Regions from separate parts of the uncultured Gilvimarinus sp. genome, predicted to be linked through region 3. Evidence: predicted binding sites of a transcription regulator. Region 3 holds the regulator's gene; each other region holds the start of a gene.
The links. Region 3 encodes PhoB, which activates phosphate uptake and scavenging genes when phosphate is short. Its sites were predicted from a motif close to TGTCATAAANNTGTAACA; they were not measured.

Region 1 (7,312 bases), on a different contig from region 3:
TTTGGTGGATGATGAGGCCATTTTTGCTTTTTACGACGAGCGTGTGCCCGCCGATGTGGTGAATCGCGCCGGCTTTGATGCTTGGCGCAAAAAGGCCGAGCAGGCGCAGCCCGATATTTTAAAAATCCCCCGCGAGCGTTTAGTGCTGCAGGGTGCCGGCAGTGTAAGCGAGGTGCAGTTTCCCGATACCCTTGAGTATAAAGGGGTGACCTATCCGCTCAGTTATCATTTTGCGCCTGGGCAAAAAGACGATGGTGTGAGCGTCCATGTGCCAGTGAGCTTGCTGCACGAGTTGCCCGAGTATCGGTTGCAGTGGCTGGTGCCGGGCCTGCTGCGCGATAAGTGTATTGAGTTGGTAAAAAGCCTGCCTAAAGCGCTGCGCAAACACTTTGTGCCGGTGCCCGATGTGGTGGACAAAGCGCTGGCGAGTATGGCGCCTGACAATCAGCCGTTAACCGAGGCACTCAGCTTGCAGCTAAAGCGGCAGACACTGATTGAGGTAAAGCCCGATGATTGGCAGAGCGAACGGCTCGAGGACTTTTATCGCTTTAACATTAAAGTGGTGGACGATCGTGGTAAAACCATAGCGGCCAGTCGCAATTTAACCGAATTAAAAGCCAACTACCGCGAGCGGGTGCAGGACAATATCCGCGATGCCTCCGACGACATGACCCGCGAGCACATTACCACGTGGGATTTAGAGTTACCTAAGCAAGTGGAGCTAAAGCGCCGCGGCCTGTCGATTCGGGCGTACCCGGCGCTGCTGGACAAACGCGACTCGGCCGCCATGCAGGTACTCGACAATCCGCAAGAGGCGCATCACGCATCGCTGGCCGGGGTGGCACGTTTGCTATTGCTGCAAAGCAAAGAGACCGTTAAATACTTACAAAAGCAGCTATTAAAAGGCAAAGAGTTGGGCCTAACAGTGGTGCAGATTGGCAATCGCGACCGGGTGGTTGACGATTTAATCATGGCGGCGGCGCGACATTTAGCGATGCCCGATGGTCAGTTGCCGCGCACAGAGTCAGAGTTTGCCGCGTGCCTTGCCAAGGTTAAGCCCGACTTAGTCACGCAGGCGCAAAGCTTAGAGAAAACGCTAGTCCGTTCGTTGAGCTTAGTAGTGGGCATTAAAAAACAGCTAAAACACTCTAAAAATGCGCTGGCGGTGGCCCTGGCGGCGGGGGATATTGCCCAGCAGTTGGATCGATTGTTTCAGCCTTCGCTGGTGTTTGAGACGCCGCCAGAGTGGTTTGCTGAGTATCCCCGTTACTTACAGGCAATCGAATTGCGCTTAGAGAAAGTGGTGCTAAACGCCCAGAAAGATCGTGTGCAAATGGCCGAGATAGAGCCTCACGAGGGCCGTTTGACGGATTATTTGGCCAAACATGGCGATTATCAACTGGCCGAAAACCCTGATTTGATGCGCTACCGTTGGGCTCTAGAGGAGTTTAGGGTGTCGCTGTTTGCCCAGACCCTAAAAACTAAGTTTCCGGTATCGGGTAAACGGCTCAATAAACTGTGGCAAGAGGCGACCGAGTCGTAAACGAGACTCGGAACAGGTTTTACGCGGTTTGATACAGTATGATGGTACTGAGCTTAAAAGACAGGCTCGGCAAATGGATCTGTAACAAATGCGGTGCTTGTGCATCCATAGATAACAGTTGATCTCATAGGAGTTTAGCTGCGTAACTGTTCAGGAGGCTGGGCGATGGGCGTAGCCACTGTTTTTACTAGCGAGTAATGGAGTTTACTATGAATAAGAAATTAGCATCCCCTCTGGCCGCCGCTGTAGGCGCCGCATTTATGGCTTCTGCTGTGGTAGCGCCGGTTGCCTCAGCCGCTGAAAATCCCTTTGCCGCCGAATCTTTGTCGTCGGGTTATAAACTTGCTAGCAAAGGCGCCGAAGGTAAATGCGGCGAGGGCAAGTGCGGTGAGAAGAAAGCCGAACGTGAAGGCACCTGTGGCGAGAAAAAAGCTGAGGGTGAAGGTAAATGCGGCGAAGGTAAGTGCGGTGAAGATAAAGCCCGCACAAAAGCCGAAGGTGAAGGCAAGTGCGGCGAAGGTAAGTGTGGCGAGAAAAAAGCCGAGCACGAGGGCTCTTGTGGCGCTGAGAAAAAGTCAGACGCTGAAGGCTCTTGCGGTCACTAATGACAGATCACCGTTTGAATATCGCCGGTGCGGGCCTCGGCCTGCGCCGTGCGTTGCTTAAACCCCTTGAGGGAGTGGCAACCACCGACATAAATTTTATGGAGGTGGCGCCCGAAAACTGGATAAACGTGGGCGGTAGGTTGGGGCGGCAGTTTCGAGCCTATACCGAGCGCTTTGCGTTTGTCTGTCATGGCCTGTCTTTGTCTATAGGTTCGCAAGCACCGCTCAATGTCGAGTTGCTTAAATCGGTTAGGACCTTTATGCGCGAGCACAATATTCGCGGCTACAGTGAGCACTTAAGCTACTGCAGTGACGACGGCCAATTGTACGATTTGCTGCCTATTCCGTTTACCGAGGCCGCGGTAACACACGTGGCTGAGCGAGTGCGCCAAGCGCAGGATATTTTGGGCGAGCGCATTGCGATCGAAAACGCCTCGTATTATTGCGCGCCAGGGCAAGAGATGACGGAACTCGATTTTATTAATGCCGTGGTTGAACAAGCCGATTGTAGCTTGCTATTAGATGTGAACAATCTGTACGTTAATAGCATTAATCACGGCTATGACCCGGACGCTTTCTTGGCAGGCTTGCCCTTAGAGCGAGTGGCTTACGCCCATGTGGCGGGGCACTATCACGAGGCGGAAGATTTACGCGTTGATACCCACGGCGCACCGGTAGAAGACCCGGTGTGGGCTTTGCTGGGTGAGTTCTACCAGCGGGCGGGGTCCGTGGCGACTTTGCTGGAGCGCGATTTTAATATCCCCCCGGTGCCCGAGCTGTTAACGGAGGTTGATAAAATTCGGCAACTACAAGCTGAGGCGTCGGCACCTAAACGCCGGGCGAGCCAAGCGGAGGCATCCGGGTGAGTGATACGCCGCTGGCGCAGCTGCAGCAGACGCTGACTCATCATTTGCGCAACCCCGATAAATACCCAGGCCCCGCCGGAATCGAAGATCGGCGCTTAGGGATCTATCGCAGCTTGATTTACAACAATATTGAAGGATTTATTGCCGGCGGGTTTCCGGTGTTGCGAGAAATTTTAAGTGACGCTCACTGGCACGCTTTAGTGCGGGATTTTGTCGAGCGCCACCAAAGCCAAAGCCCGTATTTTTTAGACATTAGCCAAGAGTTTTTACTTTACCTGCAAAACGAGCGGGCCACCGACACAGCTGATCCGCCGTTTATGCTTGAATTGGCGCACTACGAGTGGGTCGAGTTGGCGCTGGATGTTGCCGACGGTGAGCTGCCCCCTATGCCCACGGCGGAAAATGGCTTGCTCGATAGCTCTATCGAGGTGTCCGAGCTACTGTGGTGCCTTAATTACCAATACCCGGTGCACAGGTTGGGGCCGGATTACCAGCTCAGCGAGCCACCCTCCGAACCTACTTTTTTGTTGGTCTATCGCAACCGCGCCGACTCGGTAGAGTTTATCCATTCCAATGCCGTTACTGTGCGTTTACTGCAAAAACTGCAGGCGGCACCGACTAGCGGGCGGGCCGCTCTTACCCAGTTGGCCGAGGAGATCGCCTTTGCGGATCTGGATCGTTTTATCGCGCTGGGAGAGTCTATACTCCTAGAGTTATACGACAAGGATGTGCTCTGGCCTATCTTGCCCGCCGATACGAAAAGCGTATAAAGCTTACGGTGGGGGCCGCAGAACACTAAAAAAATTGCCCGCATGTAATATTACTGCAACAATTGCCCCGCATGATACGCGCGCTTGTCATATAACTGTCACTTAATGTTCATCCAGTGGACATCTAATTGTCATACTTAGGGATTGGGGAAATACCATGCGAATTCAATTATGGTTGGCCGCTGCTGCCGTTTTAGTGTCTGCTCAGGTGGCCGCTGACGTCACGGTTTACGGCAAGGCTAATGTGTCCTTGCAGCACGCGGATGAGGCGGGCAACCGCGAAATCGAGTTGCAGAGCAATTCGTCGCGAATTGGCCTTATGGGGCAGGAGTCTTTATCCGACAGTGTGTCGCTTTTGTATCGATTTGAATACGAAACCAGCGTGGATGACGGCGATAAAGACGGCCAGACGTTAACGCAGCGCAATATCTACCTTGGTGTGCAAACGCTCGCGGGTACTTTAATGGGCGGGGTGTTTGACACTCCCTTAAAAACCGCCGCGTCAGGCGTGGATTTGTTTAATGATCTAGAGGGTGACATTCGCAATATTTTTGCCGGTGAAAACCGCTCGAAAAACATCGTTCAGTATGTCACGCCCAAGTCTTTAGGGCCGGTAACGGCGAAGGTGGCTTACATCACCAAAGAGACTGATGGTATAGACGGCGTTTCGGCATCGGCCGCGTATCAACTGGATGCGCTGTATCTGGCCGTGGCGATGGACCAGGATGTGGAAGAAAATGTCGATAATACCGATACCTACCGGTTAGTGGCGGCGTATACCCTAGGGGCCGTACAGTTGGGCGGCGCCTATGAAAATTACCAACGCGATCTTGGGGATGGCAACGGTTACTTTGCCTCGGTTAAGTGGAAGGTGACGGATCAATGGGTGTTTAAAACCCAGTATGGTGAGTCGGATATTAAAATCGACGGGCGGCAAAGCTTTAGTATTGGTGGCGATTATATCTTCTCGAAAACCGCGAAAGCGTTTACTTACTATACACGCAACCAAGACGACGCTGGCCGCGATGATGATTATTTAGGTGTCGGTTTGGAAATGAAGTTTTAACGAACTATCTATGAGGTTAGCCGTGCCAAAGTTGTCCAGGATTATTGCTCTGTTGCTCGCTTCAACTTTGTGGAGTTCGGCCGTGCTCGCAGAGGACTGTGAACCCGCCGTCGATATGATGGAAAGCAATGATGCGGTCAACCGGATGGGGGATTGTGATTATAGTGATGAAGGGCTCAATGGTTGGTTAAGCGGACGCGCTGCAAATGAGAACCCGCCGGAGTCGGGCGCTGACGGCCCGGCGGACGCAAGCGCTTTAGCACCAGCTGGCGCCTTTACGCTTACTCAGGCGGGTATCAAAACGGCACTGGATTTACTGCAGGCGCGTTTCGACTTAGTGGCGCAAGCCGCTGAGCGCTGCGCAGAAGAGGCGGTGCTGAGTGAAGAGTCCTATATACTCGATAGCCCAGGTAGCAAAGGGCTTAATATGAAATTTTATTGTCGATAATCGCGAGTTCTATGGACTCGCGCATTGTTTCGCGTGTTGTAATTCGGTAAAATGTGAACGATCGTTCATTGGCAGGGTAGGCCAATTTTTAAGTCAGACGGAACTGGGGCATAGCCCTAACAGGAAATTACCGTGAATTCACTCGTACGCCTTTGTTTGGCCTTGATGTTATCAGGGCTCACCCCTTTGGTTAGCGCCGCCTCCGATGAGCAAGATCCGTGGGAGGAGTACAACCGAGCCATTTTTGCATTCAACGATGCGGCGGACACCTATGTTTTGCGCCCCGCTGCGCGTGGCTATCAAGCCATCACCCCGGGCCCGTTTCGCCAAGGGGTAAACAATGTTTTTGCCAATGTTCTAGAGGTTCCCAAGGTATTTAATGACCTGTTACAAGGTAAGTTTTCTCAGGCGGGAAAAGACAGCGGCCGCTTTTTGATTAACTCAACACTGGGAGTGGCGGGGGTATTTGATGTGGCGCGCCATATGGGAATGCCGCGCACCGATAGCGAAGATTTTGGGCAAACGCTGGGACGCTGGGGAGTGCCGGACGGCCCTTATTTGGTATTGCCTATTTTTGGGCCGCGTACTTTACGCGATGCCGCGGCAACCCCCGTAGACTGGGTGACAGACCCGAAAACCTATATTGGCCATGCCCGCACCAGTTACGAGGTCAAGGTACTGGAGCTGGTCGATACTCGCGCCCGGCTGCTCTCTTTGGAGCAGGATATTGGCTCCGACAAGTACACGCTGTTTCGCGACATCTACTTGCAGCGACGCGATTACCTTGTCAAAGACGGTGAGGTAGAAGACTCTTTTGGTAGTGATGTCGACGACCTAGATAGCTTTGACGACTTTTAGTGACCTCGGCTGAGGGCGCTTATTCCAATACCTGAACAATTTGCAGTCCGGTATTATAGCTATCGCCCTCGGCGATGCATCTAACCACCTTCACCATAGCTCGCAGCTGGGCGCGTTGGTCGTGCTCGGCCGCAAGGAGAAGCTCCCACTGCGAGTCCTCCGCTACCGGCTCTGGTAGCTCAAGCTGCAGTCCGCCACCACTTAGCTCATGGCACTGACCCGCGATACGACCGCTATCGCTGCTCAGGGTGCCGGTCAGTGGCAGTTCGATCTTCATGCGGATAAAGTCGCGCTTCTCGGCATAGAAATTCTCTGAATGGCTCATCACTAGATCCTCCAAAGGGTGTCGCAATTGCAGCCTTGTTGCTGTTATGTGCGGCTGAGCGTTAAGGCCTCCGTCAGTTAGAGTAGCAGCGTTTAAGGTTTAACTCCATAAGAGGCCCAGCGTGCGCTAGGTGCTTGCGCCTGTGGCACGATCGGAGTACTGTTAGGCGCCATTACGACAGGTGCCGAGCGTGCCTGCACCCGAAATGGCCGAGCGGTACCAAACCATGAATGAAAGCTGCCGAACACTACTGATTATCGACGACGATAAACCGGTAAGGCATAGTATTGCTGCGTTTTTGGAAGACAGTGGTTACAACGTCCTAGAAGCTGCCGACGGCCCTACGGGGTTGGCGTTGTTTGAGGCGCGCGATATTGAGTTGGTGATTACCGATTTGCGCATGCCCACAATGGACGGCCTGGGGGTACTGAAAAGCCTGCATGAGAAATCAACCGACACCCCAGTTATTGTGATCTCGGGCGCTGGCGTCATGAGTGATGTCGTATCTGCTTTGCGCCTTGGGGCTGCCGATTATCTGATTAAGCCGATTGTCGATATGGCGGTGCTAGAGCACTCGGTCGAGAAGGCATTAGAGCGGCGAGACTTGCTGGCGCAAAACAAAAAATACCGCGAAAAACTCGAAAAAGTGAATAAAGATCTGCGCGATAATTTGCGGGTCCTTGAGCGCGACCAGTTAGCCGGGCGTCAGGTGCAAAGGCGTCTGTTGCCGAAAGCCCTGACTACCTCTGAGGGCTACAACGCCGCGCATCATATCGCGCCTTCATTATATTTAAGCGGCGATTTTGTCGACTATGCTCATATCAAAGGTCG
Region 2 (7,312 bases), on a different contig from region 3:
ACGCTTGGCCTCAGGATCCAACCCGCATCATGCTCAACCACTGGCATGGCGACAACTCAGCATCTGGTATGTACTTTCCACAAGAGTACTTCTGGGAAAACACGTGGGCCTATTACGATTATTTGGAGTATGTGCCCCACTAACTTCTACGCTTAAACATTAGCACCCACAATGGCAGGGGCGGCTTAACGCTGCACCTGCCATTGTGCCGATAGACATATTAATAACAGGTCTCACTATGCAAACCCAGCTTGAACCCAAGTGGTCGAAACTGTTTTTACGTACCGGTTTAATCGCCAGCATTAGCGTGTTAACCGCTTGCGGCAGCAGCGGCGGCACTAAGTCAGAGCCCCCCACAGCGTCATCCAGCGCTAGCAGCGTAGCCTCTAGCAGCTCAACCTCTAGCGATGCGTCGAGCAGCATCGCATCCAGTGCTAGTAGTAGCTCAGTTTCTAGCGGTGTTGCATCCAGCAGCTCTGAGGCCGGCGGGTGCGCACCAGACGTGGCGGCCACCATCGGCACAACCACTACCCGGCTTGAGGCCGAGCACTACAGCAGTTGCAGCGAGCAAAGCAAAACCACCGAGGCCGACGATGCGCTTTCGGGCGGGCTTGCTATTAGCGACACCGGCAGCTCCCTAGATTACCGGGTCGATGTGCAAACCTCGGGGCTATACACCGTGACCTACCGGGCACGTGCCAGCAACAGCAGTAGCCGTTGGGCGTTAGCGGCCGGCGGACAAACAATAAGCAACAGTGAGGTCGAGCTGGCCGCGAGCGAAGCGCCCGAGTGGCAAGATGTAAGCACAGCAGCGGTGTATTTGACCGACGGCCCACAAACCATAGCGCTAAACTTTGCCCAAGCAGGCGCCGCGCTCGATTACCTAGAGTTGCACTACGATGAGCCGACCCAGTACACGCCCCACGAGGCGGTAGCGCAAATGGGCATTGGCATTAACCTTGGCAACACGCTCGATGCCTACCCCAACGAAGGCGACTGGGCACCGGCGGCGCAAGAGTCTTACCTAATCGCGTTTGCCGATGCAGGCTTTGGCCACGTGCGCATACCCGCCACCTGGGACAACCACACAGCCACCAGCGAGCCTTACGCGGTAGACACATCGCGCATGGACCGTACCGAGCAGGTGGTAGACTGGGCCCTGGCCCAAGGCTACTACGTTGTGTTAAACGCCCACCACGAGATCTGGCTAAAGCAGGATTACCAAAACGCCGCCAACCGCGAGCGCTTTGACGCCATTTGGACACAGATTGCCGAGCGTTTTGCGCACAAGTCGGCGCGCTTGGTGTTTGAGATCCTCAACGAGCCAAACGGTATGACGCCCGCACAAAGCAATGACTTAAACCCGCGCATACTGGATATTATCCGAGCCAACAACCCCGACCGACTGGTTGTGATTGCCGGTAGTGGCTATACCCCGGTGGATACTTTGGCCGATATTAAGCTGCCTGCCGACAATAAGCTTATTGCCAACTTTCACTCCTACGACCCATGGGAGTTTGCCGGCCAATGCACCCGAGGCTGGGGCACAACGGCAGATAAAAACGAGCTAGAAAACGTATACCAAACCGCCAGCACCTGGGCACAAACCAACGAGGTGCCGGTAACCGTTAATGAATTTGGCGCAGCCCACGAAGATTACGAACACCCTGAGAACATTTGCAACCAAGCCGACCGGTTAGAATATTTACGCGCTCACGTTAACTTTGCCACTCAGTATGGTATCGCCGCTACCGTGTGGGACGATAACGGCTCGTTTGGTGTGTACAACCGAGAGCAAGGCAGCTGGGGGCCAGAGAAAGATATTCTGGTGGCGCCAAACCCTTAACATCAGCCTCAACGCATCAAGTCAACCCAAAACCGGACGTCCACCGTCCGGTTTTTTATGGGCGGTCTGCGGCCACTTACCCGACGTTAGCGCGCGGCAACTCGAAAGAAAAACAAGTGCCCGCCCCCTCCTCCGAGGTCACCGAGATTTGGCACTGGTGTAAATCCAATATGCGCTTAACAATGGCGAGCCCAAGGCCGGTGCCCTCGCCCTGCGCAAATCGCTGGCCTTTGGCTTGATAATAGCGCTCAAAAATACGTGGCAGTTTATCTTTGGCCACGCCGACGCCGGTGTCGGCCACATCGACCGCCACACCGTTATCGCCCGCCGCTAACGATACGGTAATACTGCCGCCGTCGGGGGTGTAACATAAAGCGTTATCGATTAAGTTTTCAAACACACGCTCCATTAACGCAATATCGGCGGTTACCGCATAAGGGCGCCGCGCTAAATCGGCGTTGACGGTAATATTGCGCTGGCTGGCTTTAAGCTCAAATTTTTGCAAAACATCTTGTAATAGCTCGGCCAACAAAAAGGTTTCGCAACTCAGCTCAGTGCGGCCGGTGTCCAGTTTGCTTAGCTCAAACAGCTCTTGCACTAATTTGGTTAAGCGCCGGCAGTGCGTGTAAGCAATTTTTAAATAACGGGTGCGTTCGACGTCACTGAGTTTTTCGTCACGAATGGCCAAAGTCTCTAAGTAACCCTGCATCGATGCCAAAGGCGTACGCAAATCGTGCGAGACATTAGATACTAATTCGCGCCGCAGCCGGTCGGTTTGCTCTAGCCGCTGTAATTGATCGTGAATTTTTGCTTGCATGCGGTGAAAGGTATCGTGCAAATAGGCAATCTCATCACCGGATGCAGCGCCACTGTGCGCGACATTCAGCTCCACACGCTGAAAGTTTTGCATATCACGGGCAAGGCGGCGCAAGGGCTTGGTCATCGCCGCAAAAATTAACACCGCGGTTATCAATGCAAAAAGCACGATGGCAATTAACCCGCCTAAACTTAAACGCAACACGTAACTCTCGGTTAAGGAGTCGCGCAGCGATTGGTACAACTTGCCGCCCAGCACCACATATAGATAACCCACGCGCTGACCATCGTCTTCAACCGGCCAAGCCGAGAACACCTTGTCTGTTCGGCCGGTGCGCGGATCGGTGCCGGTAATCGGCAGCGGGCGCTCATCATTCAACCATGCTTCAATGGGCGCCACATCAATACGCGGCTGAACCAGCTCGGACTCAGGAAAAGCGTGGTCCAGGATTTTTCCCGAGGCATCCGTTAGGTACACCTCGACAATGGGGTTAACCACCATCACCAACTCGGCCAGCTCTTGCATGGCGGCGTGGTTCACTACACCGCTATCAATCAAAGGCGCACGATTGACAATATACATCCCTAAACTGCGATTTAGGCTTTGGGTCATCTCTTGGTAGTAGCGGTTGCTGCTCCAGTACACCAACACTAAATAGGCCACGCCGATGCTGGCAAACAACACGATAAGTACCAGCGACATACGCGCATAAAGCGTGCTAAACCAGCGGCTCACGGGGTCACCTCGGCGCACGGCTCGCCACAAAATTTATACCCTACCCCCCACACAGTTTTTAAATAGTACGGCTCGGCGGGGTTGTGCTCTATTTTGCCGCGCAGCCGATTAATATGGCTGTTTACGGTGTGCTCGTAACCATCGTGGCCATACCCCCACACGGCATCCAGCAACTCCGAGCGGCGAAACACGCGCCCTGGGTGCGAGACAAAATACCACATAAGTTCAAATTCTCGGGCGGTTAACTCGACCGGCTCACCATTAACGCTTACGCTGCGCTGCGCTTGATCGATATGCAAGCCCTCTACGGTGATGACCTGCGCGGGTTTGTTAGCGGGGGTCTTATTGTGCTCGGCGCGGCGCAACAGTGCCTTGACGCGCGCCATCAGCTCCAACGTGCTAAAGGGTTTGGTGAGGTAGTCATCGGCGCCCAGCTCTAAGCCCAACACTCGGTCCAGCTCGGTGGAGCGCGAGGTTAATATAAGCACCGGGGTAAGTACGCCCTGACTGCGCAATTCGCGACAGATATCCAGGCCATCGATGCCCGGCAGCGATAGATCCAACACAATAGCGTGCCAGGTTTGCCGCAGCGCCAGCGGTAAGGCATCGTCGCCACGGTGGCACACCTCAACCTCGGCATCCAGCTCAGACAAATGCATCCGGATCAGCTCGGCCAGATCTTGTTCGTCCTCCACCACCAAAAAACGTTTGCGCGCCTGAGGCTGGGGTGGTTTTTTATTAACGTAGGCTAAACGGACATTATCGACCATGGGCAGTCCTCGCTCGCAAAATGGCAACCAGAGGTGAATAACAAACAGACGCACCCGTGTGGCGAATGTTACAAAACTCACCACGCGGGCGCGCAAGCCCAAAAACTGATGCCGTGACAGCCCCGCAAAGCACCGCCACAGCCCCGCGATTACTGCATGCGCGTTATCTCTACCTGCATCACAGGGTTGTCAAAGCGCTGGGCCTCGCTTAATGCCGAGCTCGCCATCCCGTCATCAAACGATACCACGCCACTGTGCAGCCTAAGTTCGTCGACGAAATCATCGCGCTCGGCATTAAAACCTTCTTGCAAGCCACCGGCGGCGGCCGGACCAATAATGGTATCGGCGCTTTCGCTATTACGCTCTGTGCCGGTATCGTAGCTTAGGGTCTCAAAGGTAATGGTGTCATCTACTTGCAGCCCCCCGAGGTCTTTGCCGCTGAGCATAGTAATACCGTCGTTGGTATTCGCCAGCATGGAGACTAGCCCAATATACATACCCTCGGGCGAATCGGTGGCCGTATTTACCTCTAGCATCATGGTCTGACTTAAACCCGGCATCAAGGGTCCGCCTTCGGCAGAGCGTGCCAGATAAACATGTTCGCTGCCCATGGCGGCGTCCAGTAACTGGCTATTGTCGCCACTTTCAGCTAACACCTCTAACGCTACGCTGACCGGCTCACCCATTTTTGCCATCTGAAACTCGCCATCAAAAACCATAGCGGCCAGTGGTGACAACGGCTGACCGCGAGTCATATTGGTAATGTTAACCGCATAGGTAAACGTCATGGATTCAGGTTCAGGCATCGGCTCAGGGGTAGGCGTCATCCCCATAGGGCTGTCGTCATCGTCGCTACCGCAACCGGCCAAAGCCAGTGTCAGAACGCACAAACCCGCGATTAGATATTGTTTGTTCATAGCGGTCTCCTTACTCTACGGTGATAGTGACGCGGGCAACGGGGTTTAACCAACGGTGGCGGGTGGCGTCGATATCGCTACCGCCTGCAACGCTGTCGGTATCGCCCAACACGCCGCGGTGAATATGCACAAACCCCTCTGCTTCGCCGGGCATTCCGGTACCGTTATTGCCCAGCTGAGGGTCTAGCGGTGGCGGCACGGGCATTCCCGGCTCGCCCGGCATCCCACTGCCACGCAGTTCATCGTTGGCCTCGGTGCCGGCATCGTAGCCTTTAAGCATGTACTGATAGGTGCCCGGTTCAGTAGGCAACCACATAGCATCCAACCCCACAAAACCATCGTTAGTCGGTAGCAACATAGCCACAATTGAAAGGTGATTATTATCGGGGGCATCGTCATTGTTAAACATGGCGGTGGCAGATGCACCGGCCGCCAACAGCCCTCCGGCGGGGTTGGCGACAGCAATACCACTAAGGCCATCTATCTCGCCCACCAAAGGCTCAATGTTGCCACCCTCAGCCATCGTCTGCAGCGGTAACGAGGCCTCACCACCCACGGCAAACAAGTGGTTCTCTGCCGGGTGCGCGGCCACCAATAATGGGGTAAAAAACGTGCTGCGTGTTAGGTTTTGAATTTCGACAGTGTACTCAGCGCCGTTAGCGCCCGTGGCGGCCAGTATCATTAAGCTCGCCAGTGCAGATAATCTCTTCATCGTGTTCTCCCTGTTCGACATAAATATGGAATACGGCAGAAATAATGCCGATAACCCATTGTCAGGGGAGCACACAGTCGAATCCTCACAGAAGTATCACGGGCCGATCACGTTTTACTAAAAACTGCACATTTACGCAGAGAATTACGCCAAAATTTTAGTTCAGCGCGCAAACAACCCTTACGGCCCCTCGCTAACCGACGCGGTACCTCCATTCACTCGCTGCAGGTGAAGGTTGCGAACTACCCGGATTGCAGGACGCACAGTAAACAAAACCGAACCAACTAAAAAGAACCAAGTGGCGGCATACTCTGTCTCGGCTTTAAAAAACAACACACTTCCCACGATAAATAAAACACCGGCCAGCAAATCATTTATTGCGTAAAAAAAGTCATACCGGGAGCTAATCTCAATATGCCGCGGACTTAAGTGCGGCAATCGCCGGTCAAACAAACTGAATCTAAACACAAAGGCTCCTATATCTAGTGGTGGGAAACTCCCACATTCACCGTCACCATAAACGCTCTGGCACTGATCCTGCTTAAGCCTATGAACGAACATTAATTATGAACATGCGCAAAAAACAAAGGCAAGCCTTGATGAGGCTAAGGAGACACAATGGCAATGGTACCCAAAACGATGGATGAACTGTTATCCGCCATTGAACAATTTCACACCGGCTTAGCGGCACACTTGGTGGACTGCGCCGATAGCGGCGCACCGGAGCGCGAGCAACTGTTGTTAAACTATCTTGCAACGCACGAGCAAAAACTCGCCGAGACTCTGGCTTTTTTCCGCCAACAAGAAGCGCTGGGGCCACTCAACACGTGGTTTTACGCTTATACCGACCGCCACCCAATCACCTTGCGCGACCCGCGTGAGGCCGACTTTAAAAACTTAGACTGCGAAAAAATTTGTGCGGAAATCAGTGATACCCATGCACAACTGGTGGATTTGTATGAACATTTGCACGAACGTGCCGAATGCGAGTCCAGCCGCCGCACACTAGCGCAGCTGCTGAATATTGAAAAAAGTAATGCGAAGCTATTAGCTCGCGAGGCGGTGCGAGCCCAAGAGATGTAAATATTACAGACTTTGTCAGCAGTGCATCGGCTGGCGTAGCCCGCTAGCCTGCCGACGTTAATCACTCAGCGGGCGACTCAACCAATGCGGGGCCCCGCATCCACAAGGTGCCCCCCATCGTCATAACAACCGAAATCTCTACTTCCACCACTTGGGCCTCTTTTGGTTCCGGCACATTAAATTTAACATGGTACCGATGCCACTGAGCCAGACCCGACGTCTCCACTATCGGCTCACTTTTAAAGAATAAGTTTGAACTGCCCATCATGGCAGGGGTGCCCTTTCTTAAGCCTCGAATTTTTACGGCTACAGAAGGCGGTTCCATCGGCTCACCATACTCTTCTGTATACTCGGCCTTCACATCCACCGAGAACTCCAGCGTTTTACCCAGCAGCGGCTCGATATCTTTTTTACGGTACCGCTGGCTTATTT
Region 3 (7,312 bases):
TTAAACCGCGAGCTGCGCGCCGCCGACGCGAGCGCCCTACAACAGTTTTGCGAAGCGAACCAATTTCAATCGGTGCCAGCTCTGCCACAGGTTGCGGGCCTGCTGACTTTGGTGGATGAACAACTACTCGAGCGCGACAGCTTACTGCTGGACTCGGGCGACGACACCCAACTCATTCGGGTGCACGGCAATGAATTTCAACAAATCTTAAAAGACGCCGTTGTCTGCCAACTATCGGCGCCTTTAGCGCCGCTGGAAGCCGACGACAGCGGCGCCGATGATTTAGCGCAAATAGAGGGCGCAATCAGCAACTTTACGCAGCTGCGTATTCGCCAACGTTTAGAAGAGACTTTAGAGCTGCCGCCGCTTTCGGACACCGCACAGCGTATTATCAAACTGCGGGTCGACCCTAACGCCGACATATCGGATTTAGCACAAATCGTCGAGACCGACCCAAGCCTGGCCGCACAAGTCGTAAGCTGGGCCGCGTCGCCTTACTATTCGGCCCCCGGTAAAATTAAATCGATTCACGATGCCATTGTCCGGGTATTGGGCTTTGATATGGTGCTCAATTTGGCCCTTGGGTTGGCGCTGGGTAAAACCCTGCACTTGCCCAAAGACGGCCCCAGCGGCGAGCTTCCCTATTGGCAGCAAGCGGTGTATATGGCGGCGACTATCGAGGGGCTGGTCACGGCTATTCCCCGCGAGTCTCGCCCCAGCTTTGGCATGGCCTACCTTACGGGCCTGCTGCATAACTTTGGCGCATTGATTATGGCCGAGGTGTTTCCGCCCTATTACGCACAGTTTTGCCGCCTGAGCGAGGCCAACCCTCACGTCACCCCACAGACGATTGAGCGCCATATACTCAATATGAGTCGCGATCAAATTGCCAGTAAGTTAATGGAGTTGTGGTCAATGCCCGAGGAAGTCGTAACCGGGCTGCGTCACCAAAGCAACCCGAATTACCACGGCGAAAACGCTATCTATGCCAAATTAGTGTATCTAGCGCGCATGTTGTTACGCCAGCACAATATCGGCACCGGCCCCTGCGAATCCATCCCCGACTCACTGCTGGATGAACTACAGCTAACCCGTGCCAAAGCCGAGGCCACTGTAGCCAATGTGATTGAATCGTCTGACGATTTAGAGCATATCGCCAGCGCTCTCAACCAAAACTAAAAAGCCAAGCTAGGCGTCCCGGTTGCGATAGCAATCCTCGTCTAGCAGATTCTCGCTCTTGGCCACCACGGTGGTCACAGCGGCGTCCCCGGTAATATTCACGGCGGTGCGGATCATATCCAGCAGTCGGTCCACGCCAATAATGAGCGCAATCCCTTCTTCCACAGGCAAGCCCGCCTGCTGTAACACCATGGCCAAGGTCACCATACCCACGCCCGGCACCCCAGCAGTACCAATTGATGCCAAGGTGGCGGTTAATACCACCATTAAATAACCGGCGATGCCCACATCAATACCGTAGGCCTGAGCGATAAACACCGTCGCCACGCCCTGCATAATTGAGGTGCCATCCATATTGATGGTGGCACCTAGTGGCAGAGTAAAAGAGGCGGCTTTGTTGTCGACCCCGAGCTTGCCCTCAACCGTGCTCATGGTAACGGGTAGCGTGGCGTTGCTGGAGGCGGTGGAAAAACCAAACACCATCACCGGGTACATTTTGCGCAAAAATATGAGTGGGTTAAGACCCGACAGCAGTTTGAGCAAGCCCGGATACACCACCAAGCACTGCAACACTAAAACACCCGCCACCGTTAAAAAGTAAAACAGTAGGTCCTGAAAAACCCCAAACCCCATAGACGCGAACAGCTTGGCCAGCAAGCAAAACACCCCGTAAGGGGCCAGCTGTACCAGCATCATAATCATGCGCAGTACCACATGGTTTAAGTTCTCAAAAAAGCTCGCCACCGGCTCGCCTTTGTCACCACTTTTGGCAATGGCCACCCCCAGCAATACCGAGAAGACAATCACCTGCAGCATATTGCCCTCGGCCATCGCGGCCACCGGGTTGCTGGGGAAGATATTAATAATGGTCTGCTTGAGCGACAGGTCAGTGTCCATGCTGAGCGCGCCAGTCGCCTCTAAATTTAGCCCCAGCCCCGGCCCCAACAGGCTGGCCACCGTAATCGCCAAGGTAATAGCGATGGCGGTTGTGAGCAAATACAGGCCGATGGTTTTAACTGCCAGCCCGCCCATCCGCGCCTGGTTGCCTAGCGTTGCGGTGCCGCACACCAGCGAGACAAACACCAGTGGCACCACCAACAGCTTAAGTGAGGCGACAAAAACCGCCCCGACCGTGTCAAATAAACCCGCAACCAGATACACCTGCACCCAGCTGTCCGCTTCGCGCCCGGTAAACAGGTTAAGCAGCAAACCGATGACGATGCCCAGCACCATGGCCAGTAATATTTTTTTGGTCAGACTCATAAACAATCTCTTACTGCGTGGGGCGCACATTCGTCGCCTTTATTCTTAACCTGCGAGGGTACCCCAGCGAACCGCAATTGTCCTGTGCTGTTAACCCCTACAGCTGCTAAAATGCCGCGTTTAACCCCAGTAGATCGAGGTATCGTTTGACCCAATCGCGCGCGCTACTACCACGCCCGGCAATATCACGCGGCGCGCCTGGCCGGTTTGCCCGGCGCGGGCTAGGGCTTTGGCAGCCGGCGGCCCACACCATTAGCGTGCCCCAACCGTTACGGCACTGGTTGTTTGATGACAGCTCGCTGACCGCCAAGTTACGCAAGCGCAGTGCCGGGCAACTACAAGTACAGGTATTGCGCCAATACTGGGGGCTGCCGACCTTATCGGAGCGCTGCACCCTTAAACAAAGCCGCAGCACCGCCCTGATTCGCGAGGTGTTATTGCTGGGGCCGGATGCCATTCCGTGGGTGTATGCGCGCAGTGTATTCCCCGCCGACAGCCTAACCGGCCGCTTGCGCCATTTACGCAAGCTCTCCAACCGCCCCCTGGGAGGCTTTTTATTTAGCCATCGGCAACTGGGGCGCTCACCCATGCAAATCGCCCAGCTACCACCTCACGAGCGGCTTGTGCCCCCCGTGGTACAGGGAGATGATATGCTCTGGGGCCGACGCTCAAAATTTTTTCTATTCGGTAAAACCTTACTGGTTAGCGAAGTGTTTCTGCCCGCGCTGATCGACTCCCGGACGAGACAACATGATTGATACCATCTGCCATCGCCTAACGCTGTACGCACAACTCACCCGCTTAAACCGCCCGATTGGCTGGCTGCTGGTGTTCTGGCCCACGCTGTGGGGGCTGTGGCTCGCCGCTGATGGTAAGCCGCCGGTGCATCTGGTGATCATTTACAGCGTGGGCGCTATCGCTATGCGCTCGGCCGGCTGCGTGATCAACGACTACGCCGACCGCAACTTTGACGGCCACGTTGAGCGCACCAAAGACCGCGTGCTCGCTACCGGCAAAGTCAGCGTCAAAGAGGCGTGGGCGGTGTTTGCCGCGTTAGTGCTACTGGCTTTTATTCTGGTGCTGTTTACCAACACCCTAACGCTGTATTTGGCCTTTGGCGGGCTGGCACTGGCCTGTAGCTACCCCTTTATGAAGCGCTACACCCATTTGCCACAAGTGGTACTGGGGGCAGCCTTTGCCTGGGGCATACCCATGGCATTTGCCAGCGTGCAAGGTGAAGTGCCCGAACAGGCATGGCTGATTTACTTTACCGTGGTGCTCTGGACCATCGTCTACGACACGTTTTACGCCATGGTCGATCGCGACGACGACCTGCGCATCGGCATTAAATCCACCGCCGTGTTGTTTGGCGATCAAGACCGCGTGATTACCGCTAGCTTGCAAGTATTGGTGGTGCTTGGCTTGCTCTTGATGGGCTCGCGGTTTGAGCTAAACGGCCTGTACTACATCGGGGTGGCCGTGGCGGCAGGGCTGTTTGTCTATCAACAGCGGCTGATTCGCTACCGTCAGCGCGGCCCCTGTTTTAGCGCTTTTCTCAACAACAACTGGGTCGGTGTCGCCGTTTTCGCCGGCATTATTGCAGGTCTAATAAAGTGGTAAAACCTCGCGGTTTTACCCGCAAACTGGCTTTGGCGGTAAAATTTACCGCCGGGCTGTCATAAATATGCAACAATTTAACCATTAAATACGCTTGCAAAGAAGGGGGCGAATCTACGCTGATCGGTTATCAGCCGCAGCCACCGCTTCACTGATTATCCGCAATTGATGGAACATACAGGCAGGCACTATGACAAGTCGCACCATCCTTATCGTTGACGACGAATCCGCAATCCGCGATATGCTGCGTATCGCCCTCGAGATGGCCGAATACCGCTGCTTAGAGGCCAGCAATGCACAGGACGCTCACGGCCTGATCGTCGATGAAAAACCCGACTTGATTCTGCTTGACTGGATGATGCCCGGCACCAGTGGCATCGAGCTGGCGCGGCGCTTAAAGCGCGACGAAGTTACCGCCAACATCCCCATTATTATGCTCACCGCCAAAGGCGAAGAGGACAATAAAATCCAAGGGCTAGAGGTAGGCGCCGACGATTATATTACCAAGCCTTTCTCGCCTCGCGAGCTGGTAGCGCGCCTTAAAGCGGTGCTGCGCCGCGCCGACCCCCACGCCAACAGCCACCAACCCATACAGGTTCAGGGCTTGTGCTTAGACCCATCCAGCCACCGCGTTACCATTAACGAGCGCGAAGTGGATATGGGTCCCACCGAGTTTCGTCTGTTGCAGTTTTTCTTAACGCACCAAGAGCGCGCTTACACCCGCAGCCAATTGTTAGATCACGTTTGGGGTGGTAACGTCTATGTCGAAGAGCGCACCGTCGATGTTCATATCCGCCGCCTGCGCAAGGCGCTAACGGTCGATCAACACGAAAACTTAGTCCAGACCGTACGCGGCACGGGCTACCGCTTTTCGACCAAGGCCAGCTAAAAGCCTCTGATCACGCCGATACAGGACTGACACCATTTTGCTACAGGGATTCAATGCCGAGCTGAAACGCTTGGCCGTTATCTTTATCATCGCCGTTATTATCGGCATGCTAATTGACCAGCTTGCGTGGACCTTGGTGCTCTTTGCCTTTTGGTATATCGGCTGGTGCCTGTGGCAAATGCTGCGCCTCAATATCTGGCTCAACGGCAGTCGCAAAAGCCAACCGCCCGAGGCGACCGGCCTGTGGGGCGACGTATTCGATGCCATTTACCACTTACAGCGGCGCCAAAAACGCGAGAAGAAAAACCTTCAGGCGGTTATCAATCGCGTGCAAGAGACCACCTCGGCCCTTAAAGACGGCGTAATTTTGCTCGACTGGCGCGGTTACCTCGATTGGTGGAACCCTGCCGCCCAGCGCTTACTGGGGTTTTACAACTCAGATCAAGGCCAATCGGTCATTAACTTTATTCGTCATCCGCGCTTTGTCGATTACTTTGAAGCGGGCGATTACTCCGAGCCGCTGGATATCCCCTCGCCGCGCTTTCCCGACAAGCGCTTGCAGTTTCAAATCACCCGTTTTGGTAAAAACGAGCGCTTGATTGTGGTGCGCGATATCACCCAAATTTACCACTTAGAACAAATGCGCAAAGACTTTGTCGCCAACGTCTCCCACGAACTACGCACGCCGTTAACCGTAATTAGCGGTTACTTAGAAACCATGGCCGACAACAATAAAACCCCCACCTGGGACAAGCCGCTGGAGCAGATGCAGCAGCAGTCCAAACGCATGTCGCTGTTAATTAACGATTTGATTATGCTGTCTAAGCTGGAAACCACCGATACCGGGTTTAACCAAAAACGCGTCGAGTTAGAGCCTCTGCTGCAAACCGTAAAGTCCGAGGCCGCCGTGCTCAGCGACGAAAAGCAACAAACTCTCACCCTTGAATGCACCCCCAAGTTATCGATCATTGGCAACGAAAAAGAGCTACACAGCGCGTTTTCTAACTTAGTGGTTAACGCCGTCAAATACACCCCCGAGGGGGGCAAAATTGCCATGCGTTTATGGCGCAGTGGCCCACGTATTTACTATTCGGTCAGCGATAACGGCGTCGGCTTTGACGCCAAACATATTCCGCACTTAACCGAGCGGTTCTACCGTGTGGATGCCAGCCGCAACAGTGGCACCGGCGGCACCGGGTTAGGGCTCGCAATCGTCAAGCATGTATTGCTGCGCCACGATGCCGAGCTGCAAATCAACAGTGAAGTAGGTAAGGGCAGCGTCTTTACTTGCGTGCTACCCGCCAACGACACAACCCTGTCATAATTTTTTAACGACAATCGCCTATCGACGCATCAAATCGGGTTAAACTGTAGGCAAACCCGATCCCTTTTGGCGGAAACAGATAGGCAGCATGAAATTATCGCTATTACTTATAACCCTCTTGCTCATCAGCGGCGCCAACGCGGCTGATACCCCCTCTACGGCAACGTTTAGTGTTAAAGGCCGCCAGTTGTTTGATGCCTGTGGCGAGCACTTCGTGCCTATGGGACCCAATCGCATGGTGTTTTGGCTTGACCGCACCGGGTTATCGAGCTTTAGTGAGATCGCCAAAACCGGCGCCAACACCGTGCGCATCGTCTGGAGTACCGAAGGCAAACCCGCCGAATTGGACGCTGTGTTAAAAAATGCGTTTAAGCAAAAACTGTTTCCTATTATCGAGCTGCACGACGCCACCGGCGACTGGTCTAAGTTGGACTTACTGATCGACTATTGGACGCAACCCGAGATAGCCGCCACCATCGCTAAACATCAGCGCTACACAATTGTTAATATCGGCAATGAAGTGGGCGACAAAGTCGCCCTTGATGCGTACACCAAAGGCTACACCCGCGCCATTACCCGTTTGCGCGAGTCGGGCTACCGTGTCCCCTTAATGATCGATGCACCCGGCTGGGGCAAAGATATCGATACCTTACAAGCGGCGGGGCCAGCGCTGATAAAAGCCGACCCGCAAAAAAATATTTTATTGTCGATCCACATGTGGTGGCCCAAAATGTGGGGCTTTGATGCCGCCCGGGTACGGGCCGAAATGCAAGAGTCTGTCGATGCCGATTTACCGCTCATTATTGGCGAGTTTGGCGATCGCTGGGATGACAGTGAAGGCGGCGCGATTCCCTACCGCACCATTGTGCAAACGGCTCTGGAATTTGACATTGGCTTTTTGCCTTGGTCATGGGGCCCGGGCAATAAACCCCAAAAACATCTAGACATGAGTGACGATGGTACCGTCGAAGGATTAACCGGCTGGGGCCGCGAAATTATGCTCGACGAAACCTACGCCATAGCCCGCAACGCCAAGCGCA
Region 4 (7,312 bases), on a different contig from region 3:
TTCGATAGGTATATACAACACTTGCAAAACGTGTGTGCTGGCCAGAGATAAAATCGCTCTCATTACCTGATAAGTTTAAAAAACCGCCTAAGCTGTATGAGCCTACCAGTGACAGGGGATCGTCGTTAAATGTGCTTTGCAGTTGTAAGCGGCCGCGCAAACTGTGGCGACCAAGCGATAGCGCTTTGTTTACCTCAAGCTCGACTTGAGTGGCGTTATCTTTAGTGCCAAAAAGGCTGATGTTGCTGCGTTTAATGGCCGATAATATCTTCCAGCCGCGCACCGGAAAGCTGGCGTTATCTAGGCTGTCGTAATCGATGGTTAAGACGCCGCCTTGTTCGCGGTAGTCTACCTCCGGTTGTGCAAGTTCGGCGGCGATAATAGCGGGTAAGGTTAGGTTGCCGTCCGAGTAGGTGTAACCGGTAAAAATATCCAGGCGGTCGTACGAATCCCACCCTACGCCCGTGATCGCGCCGTATTCGTTAGAGATAACCTCGCCAAAGGATTTCCCTTCAAGGGTGTACGAGAATACATCCCGCTCGGCAAGCATTCTGCCGCTGGCGTAAAAGCCAGAGGTTCTAAGTGGCCAGTAGAGTGCGGTGTTAAAGCTTTTCTCAGTGCCGAACGCAGCGGTGGTGTACCACTCGGCGCCGTACGGTGATAGGTTAGTGCGGCGGTATGAGGCGCCCAGCTGGTAGCGACTAAAAGATTTGAGGTTGTCTTCAAACGATAGTTTAAAATCTAAATAGCCTGGGCCCCACTCTTTTTCCTCAACCACAGTATAAAGTCGGTTGCGCTCATCTTGCTCGTCTATGCTGGAGCGAGCGCGAGCGATAGTGCCTTGACCGTATAACCGCTCGATCCCTTTGCGAATCTCCCACGGCGAATAGGCACCGCCGGCGTGGATTTCCATGCGGTGCAGAATATAGTCATCGCTAAGGCGGGTGTGGTTAATCAAGGATATATCGTCAATGGTGATTTTGGCATCGCCACGTAAAGATTTCGCCGGGCTTTTGGGTACGGCACTGCCACTTATTTGCGCAATGCTGGCACTGGCCTCAAAAGCCGCTATGGTTGCATCGTAGCCTTGGTCCGCAGCGCTGGCTGCTTTGTCAAAGCTCAGCAGGGTGACCTCGGTGAGCTCGGGGTGGATAAGCACGTCTTTTTCGGTGAGTAAGTCGATTTGTTGGCGGACGTTTTCTTCAGTTAAAAAGCTGGTGAGTTGCCGCAAAATACTAAGGCCTGATTGTAGGTCGTCACGAGTCATCGCCGGTGAGCCAATGTCTACGGCAATCACCATGTCTGCCCCCATCTCTTGGGCAACGCTAATGGGTAAGTTATTGGCGATACCGCCATCGACAAGCAAGCGTCCATCGCGTTCAATGGGGCGCACCACACCGGGCAGTGACATGGAGGTTTGCAGTGCGGTGGTTAAATCGCCGCGTTTTAGTATGACTTGCTCGCCGGTTTCTATGTCGGCAGCTACGGCGCGAAAGGTGATAGGCAAGTCGTCAAAGCTTTTAAAGATAACGTGGGTGCCCATTAGCTCATCAAGCAGTGATTTCATCCCTTGCCCCTGCAGAAAACCTTGGGGCAATCTTAGGCTGTGGCCGTCAAACCCTAAACCTAATTGAATGGGGAACTCGTCAATTTGCCGCTTGCGGCGATTGGGAATTTGGCTGCGCGGTAGGTCGTCGTGGTAGCCTGCGTCCCAGTCGGCTTGTTCAAACATTTGTAGAATTTCGTTGGAGGTTTTACCACTGGCGTAGAGCGCGCCGACAAAGGCGCCAATGCTAGTGCCCACCACAATATCCACCGGGATGCCGCGCTCTTCCAAAGCGCGAATTACCCCGATATGGGCGCCACCGCGGGCGCCGCCCCCACCCAATACCAGCGCGACGCAAGGGCGGTTAAGCTCGGCGGGGCAGGGGGTGGTCGCTGCGTAACTTTGATTGGCGCCGCTGAGACAGAGCAGAAGTGCCAAAAGCATTAACGCGATTCGCTGCATAAGGGTAAAGCCTTGCCGACCAAGACAAACGTGTAGCGGTCATTAAATAACGTTAAGGGAGCAATTGCCAGTGCAGTGCTTTAATGATGGGAGTGATATTGGGTCGAGCGGAATAAAAACAAATGCGGCGGATGCCCGTTGCAAGCATCCGCCGCGCTAACGATTAAGCTTTTAACGGTTTGTATTTAACCCGCTTAGGCTGGGCGTCGTTACCCTTACGTTTGACAAAGTCTTCATGGTAATCGGTGTAGTTACCTTCAAAGAAGACCGCCTCTGAGTCGCCTTCGTACGCCAGAATATGGGTGGCAATCCGATCCAAAAACCAGCGATCGTGCGAAATAACCATCACGCAGCCGGGGAAGGCTAAAATCGCGTCTTCCAGTGCGCGCAGGGTCTCAACGTCCAGGTCGTTTGATGGTTCATCCAGCAGCAAAACGTTGGCGCCTTGCTTTAGGGTGTTGGCCAGATGCAAGCGGCCGCGCTCACCACCGGATAACTCGCCGACGCGTTTTTGCTGATCGGAGCCTTTAAAATTAAAGCGCCCCACGTACGAGCGGCTTGCTACTTCGTAGTTGCCGATGCGCAAAATATCTTGCCCGCCCGAGATTGCCTCCCACACGGTTTGTTTGTCTTGCAGGTTCTCACGGCTTTGCTCTACGTAAGCGACATTAACCGTCTCGCCTAAAGTAATGGTGCCGCTATCGGGTTGTTCGGTGCCGGCAATCATACGGAACAAGGTCGACTTACCTGCACCGTTACCGCCGACAATGCCCACCACGGCGCCTTTGGGTACGCTCATGGTTAGGTTGTCAATCAACAAGCGATCGCCATAGCCTTTGCTGACGTTTTCCAGTTCGATAACTTTATCGCCTAAACGCTCACCGGGCGGAATGTAAATCTCGTTGGTTTCGTTGCGGGTCTGAAACTCCTGGCTTTGCAGCTCGTCAAACCGTGCCAAGCGCGCTTTGCTTTTAGCCTGACGGCCTTTGGGGTTGGTGCGCACCCACTCGAGCTCGGCTTTAATGGCTTTTTGGTGCGAGGCTTCGGCTTTGGCCTCTTGCTCCAGACGCTTTTCTTTGGTTTCCAGCCAGTTCGAGTAGTTGCCCTCGTAGGGGATACCGTAGCCGCGGTCCAGCTCTAAAATCCACCCGGCGGCGTTGTCCAAAAAGTAGCGATCGTGGGTAATGGCCACCACGGTACCGTTAAAGTTTTGCAGAAACTGCTCTAACCAGTGAACACTCTCGGCATCCAGGTGGTTAGTAGGCTCGTCCAGTAACAGCATGTCGGGGCGCGATAACAGTAACCGGCACAGGGCGACACGGCGACGCTCACCACCGGATAGCTTGGTGACATCGGCATCCCATGGCGGCAGGCGCAACGCGTCGGCGGCGATTTCCAGCGTGTTGTCCAGGTTGTGGGCATCCCACGCCTGAATAATGTCTTCACAGCGCGCCTGCTTTTTGGCCAGCTCGTCAAAGTCGGCATCGGGCTCGGCGTAAGCGGTGTAAATACCCTCCAGCTCGGCCAGTGCATCCACGGCCTCGCGCATGCCGTCTTCCACATTGCCGCGTACGTCTTTTTCCGGGTCGAGCACCGGCTCTTGCGGCAGGTAGCCGATTTTAATGTCGGGCATGGGGCGGGCTTCACCGTTAAATTCGGTGTCAACGCCGGCCATAATGCGCAGCAGAGTGGATTTGCCCGAGCCGTTTAAACCCAGCACGCCGATTTTGGCGCCGGGGAAAAACGACAATGAGATGTCTTTTAGAATTTCACGCTTAGGCGGGACGACTTTGCCCACCCGATTCATGGTGTATACGTACTGTGCCATTTAGCTTGCCTCGTGCTGGCCGCCAGCGGGCGGATATGGCCGGAGTCGGCCGATTGCAGATAAACGCGCAAGTTACCGAAAGGCGCCGCTTAATTCAATCTTTTATGATCGTTAAACGATCAGCCAGGGGGCTTATTAGCTCACCGATTTGGCGCGTGTGTAGACCGCCGCCACAAACTTGTAACAATCGCTCAGTAGTCTCATGCGCACAATTACCTCTTGGAGTTTGCTATGAGAAAGAGTTTTCCTTATATCTTAGCCGCGTGTAGCACCTTGGCGCTGGTAGGTTGCGGCAGCGATGATGACGACAACATCACTGATGAGCCGGTGGTAGAAACCCCTTCTGGGTTATCGTTGGAATTTGCTGGCCGCTACAGTGCAGGTCAGTTTGATGAAAGCGCTGCGGAGATTCCCGCTTACGATGCCGACAGCCAACGCTTGTTTGTCGTGAATGCCGAAAAAGGCATGCTGGATGTACTGGACTTGTCAGACCCGGCAAACCCGAGCCTGATTGATACGATCGAAGCTGGCAGCGTACTGGCTGACGGCGAGGTGAACTCGGTAGCGGTTAAAAATGGCATCGTCGCGATCGCGATTGAAGCCGATGCAAAAACCGACAACGGTGCCGTGGCGCTATACAATGCCGATGACTTAAGTTTTATATCAAGTGTGGCTGTGGGCGCTCAGCCCGATATGCTGGTATTTACCCCAGACGGAAACTACCTACTGGCGGCCAACGAGGGGGAGCCGAACGATGATTACAGCATCGACCCAGAGGGCTCGGTTGCGGTTATTGATATCTCTGATATGGCCAACCCAGCCGCGACTCTCGCAGGGTTTACTGCCTTTAATGGCCAGCGCGATGCTCTGCGTGATCAAGGTGTTCGCGTATACGGCCCTAACGCCACGCTCGATCAAGATCTGGAACCCGAATACATCGCGGTATCGTCCGACAGCGAAACGGCTTGGGTGGTACTGCAAGAGAACAACGCCATAGCGCAGGTTGATATTACGGCGGCCAACGTACAGCGTATTATTCCGTTGGGCTACAAAGATCACGGCACCGATGGCAATGGCATTGATGCCAGCGATGAAGGCCCGGTAGAGATCACCACTTGGCCCGGTGTGCGCGGTTTGTATTTGCCGGATGCGATGGCCGCCTATGAGGTGAACGGTATGACCTACCTGGTTACCGCCAACGAAGGCGATGCCCGCGCCTGGGGTGAAGATAACGACGACTATTGGGCCGGCGACGCCAGCCAAGGTTTTGTCGAAGAATTTCGCGTTAAGCACTTAGTGCACAAAGATGGCTTTGACCGTCGCGCCGGTGACGATCTGCCGCCGCAACTGCGCCAGCTTGCCGCCGGGGCTCTGCTTAACCCAACCACCTTTAGTTACTGTGGTGCCACCGCCGGTGATCCGGGTGACTGCCGTGATGACGAAATGCTGGGGCGCTTAAACGTTACTTGGACCGAAGGTTATCGTAAAAACGCCGACGGCTCTCCGGTTATGTTTGACGCCGCCGGAAACGAGTCGGCCGACGGTGACCGTTTAATGTACGACAACCTCTACAGCTACGGCGCGCGTTCATTTACCATTTGGGATGACGAAGGTCAGCTGGTGTGGGACTCGGGCGATGCCATCGAGCAGTTTTTGGCAAGCGATGACTGCATGCTAAGCGCAACTCGCGACATTCCCTGTAAAGACTTTTTTAACAGTGCCCACGACGAGGGCGATAGTGCCGACAGCCGCAGCGACGCCAAAGGCCCCGAGCCCGAAGGCATCACTATTGGGCATGTCGGCGAGAAAACCTTTGCCTTTATAGGGCTTGAGCGTATGGGCGGTGTATTAGTCTACGACATTAGCAATCCCGATGCGCCTGCATTTCAGGATTACTTAAACACTCGGGAGGATTGGACGACTGAAGATGCCGAAAGTATTCTGGCCAGCATCGGCGATCTTGGCCCGGAGGGCTTAGTGTTTATCTCCGCCGAAGATTCACCTACTGAGGATGCATTAGTGGTGGTGGGCAATGAAGTGAGTGGCACCACGGTAATCTATAAAGTGGTACAAACGTTTGAGTAGGCCTGCGTGCTGAAATTTAAAAAGGGGTGCCGATGTAGGTCGGCACCCCTTTTTATTGCTTTAAACTGCACTCTTTAACGCGGACGCGCGCTATTTGGAGGTGTCTTTTAGTGTGGCGTAGGTTCAGTTTTCACGATAACGTTACTCGCTGGTAATAAACTTCATTGTAATCAACCGTATACAAATAAAAAATTAAGTCACTATCAGCTGCAGTCATTATGGCGTATAGTGCTGCGGTTAGCCTTTTCTTTGTATCGAGCCTACTGGCACACGCCTCTATCCTCCTTATTACACTTTTAGGTAATTTGGGTGCTTAATCAGCATTCTAATTGGTTCTTATTCGTCAGCACCTAAAGTTGATCCCTAACATCTGTGGTGGTGTTTCTTAGTTCTAGTGAGAACCGCCCGATTTAAATGTATTTCTGTGTTTTTTCAAGCAGTAATCTTCCGCGCACGTGATTCCTATGTATAAGGTGGGTGCGCCTTCTATTTCTTAATTTTTGGAGCGCCATGACGGCCACTAACGAAGAATCCCAAGCGCTACAACCTACGATAATCTCATTTGTTAAAGATTTGCCAAATGTCTGCTCGCTGGCTGGGTTGGCGTGCACGTTACTTGCGATTTATTTCAGTGTTATCGGTGTTTTTTATGCGGCCATGATTGGAATGATTTGGGCCGTTGCGTTTGACTGGGCCGATGGCCTAGTGGCTCGAAAAATGAAAGGCCGTACTGGCAGTGATCGGATTTTTGGCGGTCAGCTCGATCTTTTAATCGATATCGTTAGCTACGGCGTTACGCCGGCTATTGTCTTACTGAGTTTTAGTGATTTTAACCCCATTATGTTGCTTGCCGCGTTTGTTGTGGTCGCCGCTAGTGCCATTCGGTTGAGCTACTTTAGCACTTTTGGTTTATCTAATAAGTCAAAATACACCGGCTTAGCACTTGATAACAACAGTATCGCATTGGTTTTTGTGTTTCTGTTAGAAAGTGTCCTTCCCGCTGGAGTGTTTGCTTTCGTGCTTTGTGCCTGCGCGCTGGGGCTGGCGGTACTCAATGTCTCGCAAATAAAAACCCCCAAGCTTTCTGGTAATCCACGCAATGTATGTTTTCTTGCTGGTTACACGCTGATTATAACAGCCTTGTATTTGTGGAAACTTCTGTAGATAAAAAGTAGCACTTAATGTGTCGAAATATTTAAAGCAATTTATAGGAATTAATAAATGATTGTATATACCGTAGGGACCTTTGACTTATTGCATGTAGGTCATCTCGCATTACTTGAATACTGTAAGTCGCTGGGCAGTTCGCTGGCCGTGGGTGTGGCATCCGATCGCGTGGTAAATTCCTATAAGCCCAATGTTCCCGTTATCCCACTTGCGCAACGGATGGA

Region 1: the regulator PhoB is predicted to act here: its motif matches at 3,870-3,887, upstream of AACY82_RS13000 (porin).
Region 2: the regulator PhoB is predicted to act here: its motif matches at 5,813-5,830, upstream of AACY82_RS15935 (spondin domain-containing protein).
Region 4: the regulator PhoB is predicted to act here: its motif matches at 4,005-4,022, upstream of AACY82_RS16080 (choice-of-anchor I family protein).

What each region holds. Positions count from the first base shown of each region.
Region 1 is NZ_CAXAUC010000008.1:109,720-117,031, reverse strand. Features, by position in the region: gene hrpA (ATP-dependent RNA helicase HrpA) at 1-1,543, shown strand, start outside; gene AACY82_RS13015 (hypothetical protein) at 1,753-2,148, shown strand; gene AACY82_RS13010 (DUF692 domain-containing protein) at 2,148-3,014, shown strand; gene AACY82_RS13005 (putative DNA-binding domain-containing protein) at 3,011-3,784, shown strand; gene AACY82_RS13000 (porin) at 3,942-4,850, shown strand; gene AACY82_RS12995 (hypothetical protein) at 4,933-5,298, shown strand; gene AACY82_RS12990 (VacJ family lipoprotein) at 5,431-6,156, shown strand; gene AACY82_RS12985 (PilZ domain-containing protein) at 6,176-6,481, opposite strand; gene AACY82_RS12980 (SpoIIE family protein phosphatase) at 6,672-7,312, shown strand, end outside.
Region 2 is NZ_CAXAUC010000015.1:797-8,108, reverse strand. Features, by position in the region: gene AACY82_RS15960 (family 16 glycosylhydrolase) at 1-143, shown strand, start outside; gene AACY82_RS15955 (cellulase family glycosylhydrolase) at 239-1,846, shown strand; gene AACY82_RS15950 (ATP-binding protein) at 1,923-3,398, opposite strand; gene AACY82_RS15945 (response regulator transcription factor) at 3,395-4,168, opposite strand; gene AACY82_RS15940 (spondin domain-containing protein) at 4,318-5,085, opposite strand; gene AACY82_RS15935 (spondin domain-containing protein) at 5,096-5,797, opposite strand; gene AACY82_RS15930 (YrhK family protein) at 5,978-6,265, opposite strand; gene AACY82_RS15925 (hypothetical protein) at 6,416-6,880, shown strand; gene AACY82_RS15920 (hypothetical protein) at 6,942-7,312, opposite strand, start outside.
Region 3 is NZ_CAXAUC010000005.1:52,945-60,256, reverse strand. Features, by position in the region: gene AACY82_RS09920 (HDOD domain-containing protein) at 1-1,179, shown strand, start outside; gene AACY82_RS09915 (dicarboxylate/amino acid:cation symporter) at 1,189-2,442, opposite strand; gene AACY82_RS09910 (chorismate lyase) at 2,589-3,200, shown strand; gene ubiA (4-hydroxybenzoate octaprenyltransferase) at 3,193-4,062, shown strand; gene phoB (phosphate regulon transcriptional regulator PhoB) at 4,250-4,948, shown strand; gene phoR (phosphate regulon sensor histidine kinase PhoR) at 4,986-6,272, shown strand; gene AACY82_RS09890 (cellulase family glycosylhydrolase) at 6,361-7,312, shown strand, end outside.
Region 4 is NZ_CAXAUC010000015.1:33,917-41,228, forward strand. Features, by position in the region: gene AACY82_RS16070 (patatin-like phospholipase family protein) at 1-2,008, opposite strand, end outside; gene ettA (energy-dependent translational throttle protein EttA) at 2,172-3,836, opposite strand; gene AACY82_RS16080 (choice-of-anchor I family protein) at 4,068-5,921, shown strand; gene AACY82_RS16085 (CDP-alcohol phosphatidyltransferase family protein) at 6,432-7,085, shown strand; gene AACY82_RS16090 (adenylyltransferase/cytidyltransferase family protein) at 7,143-7,312, shown strand, end outside.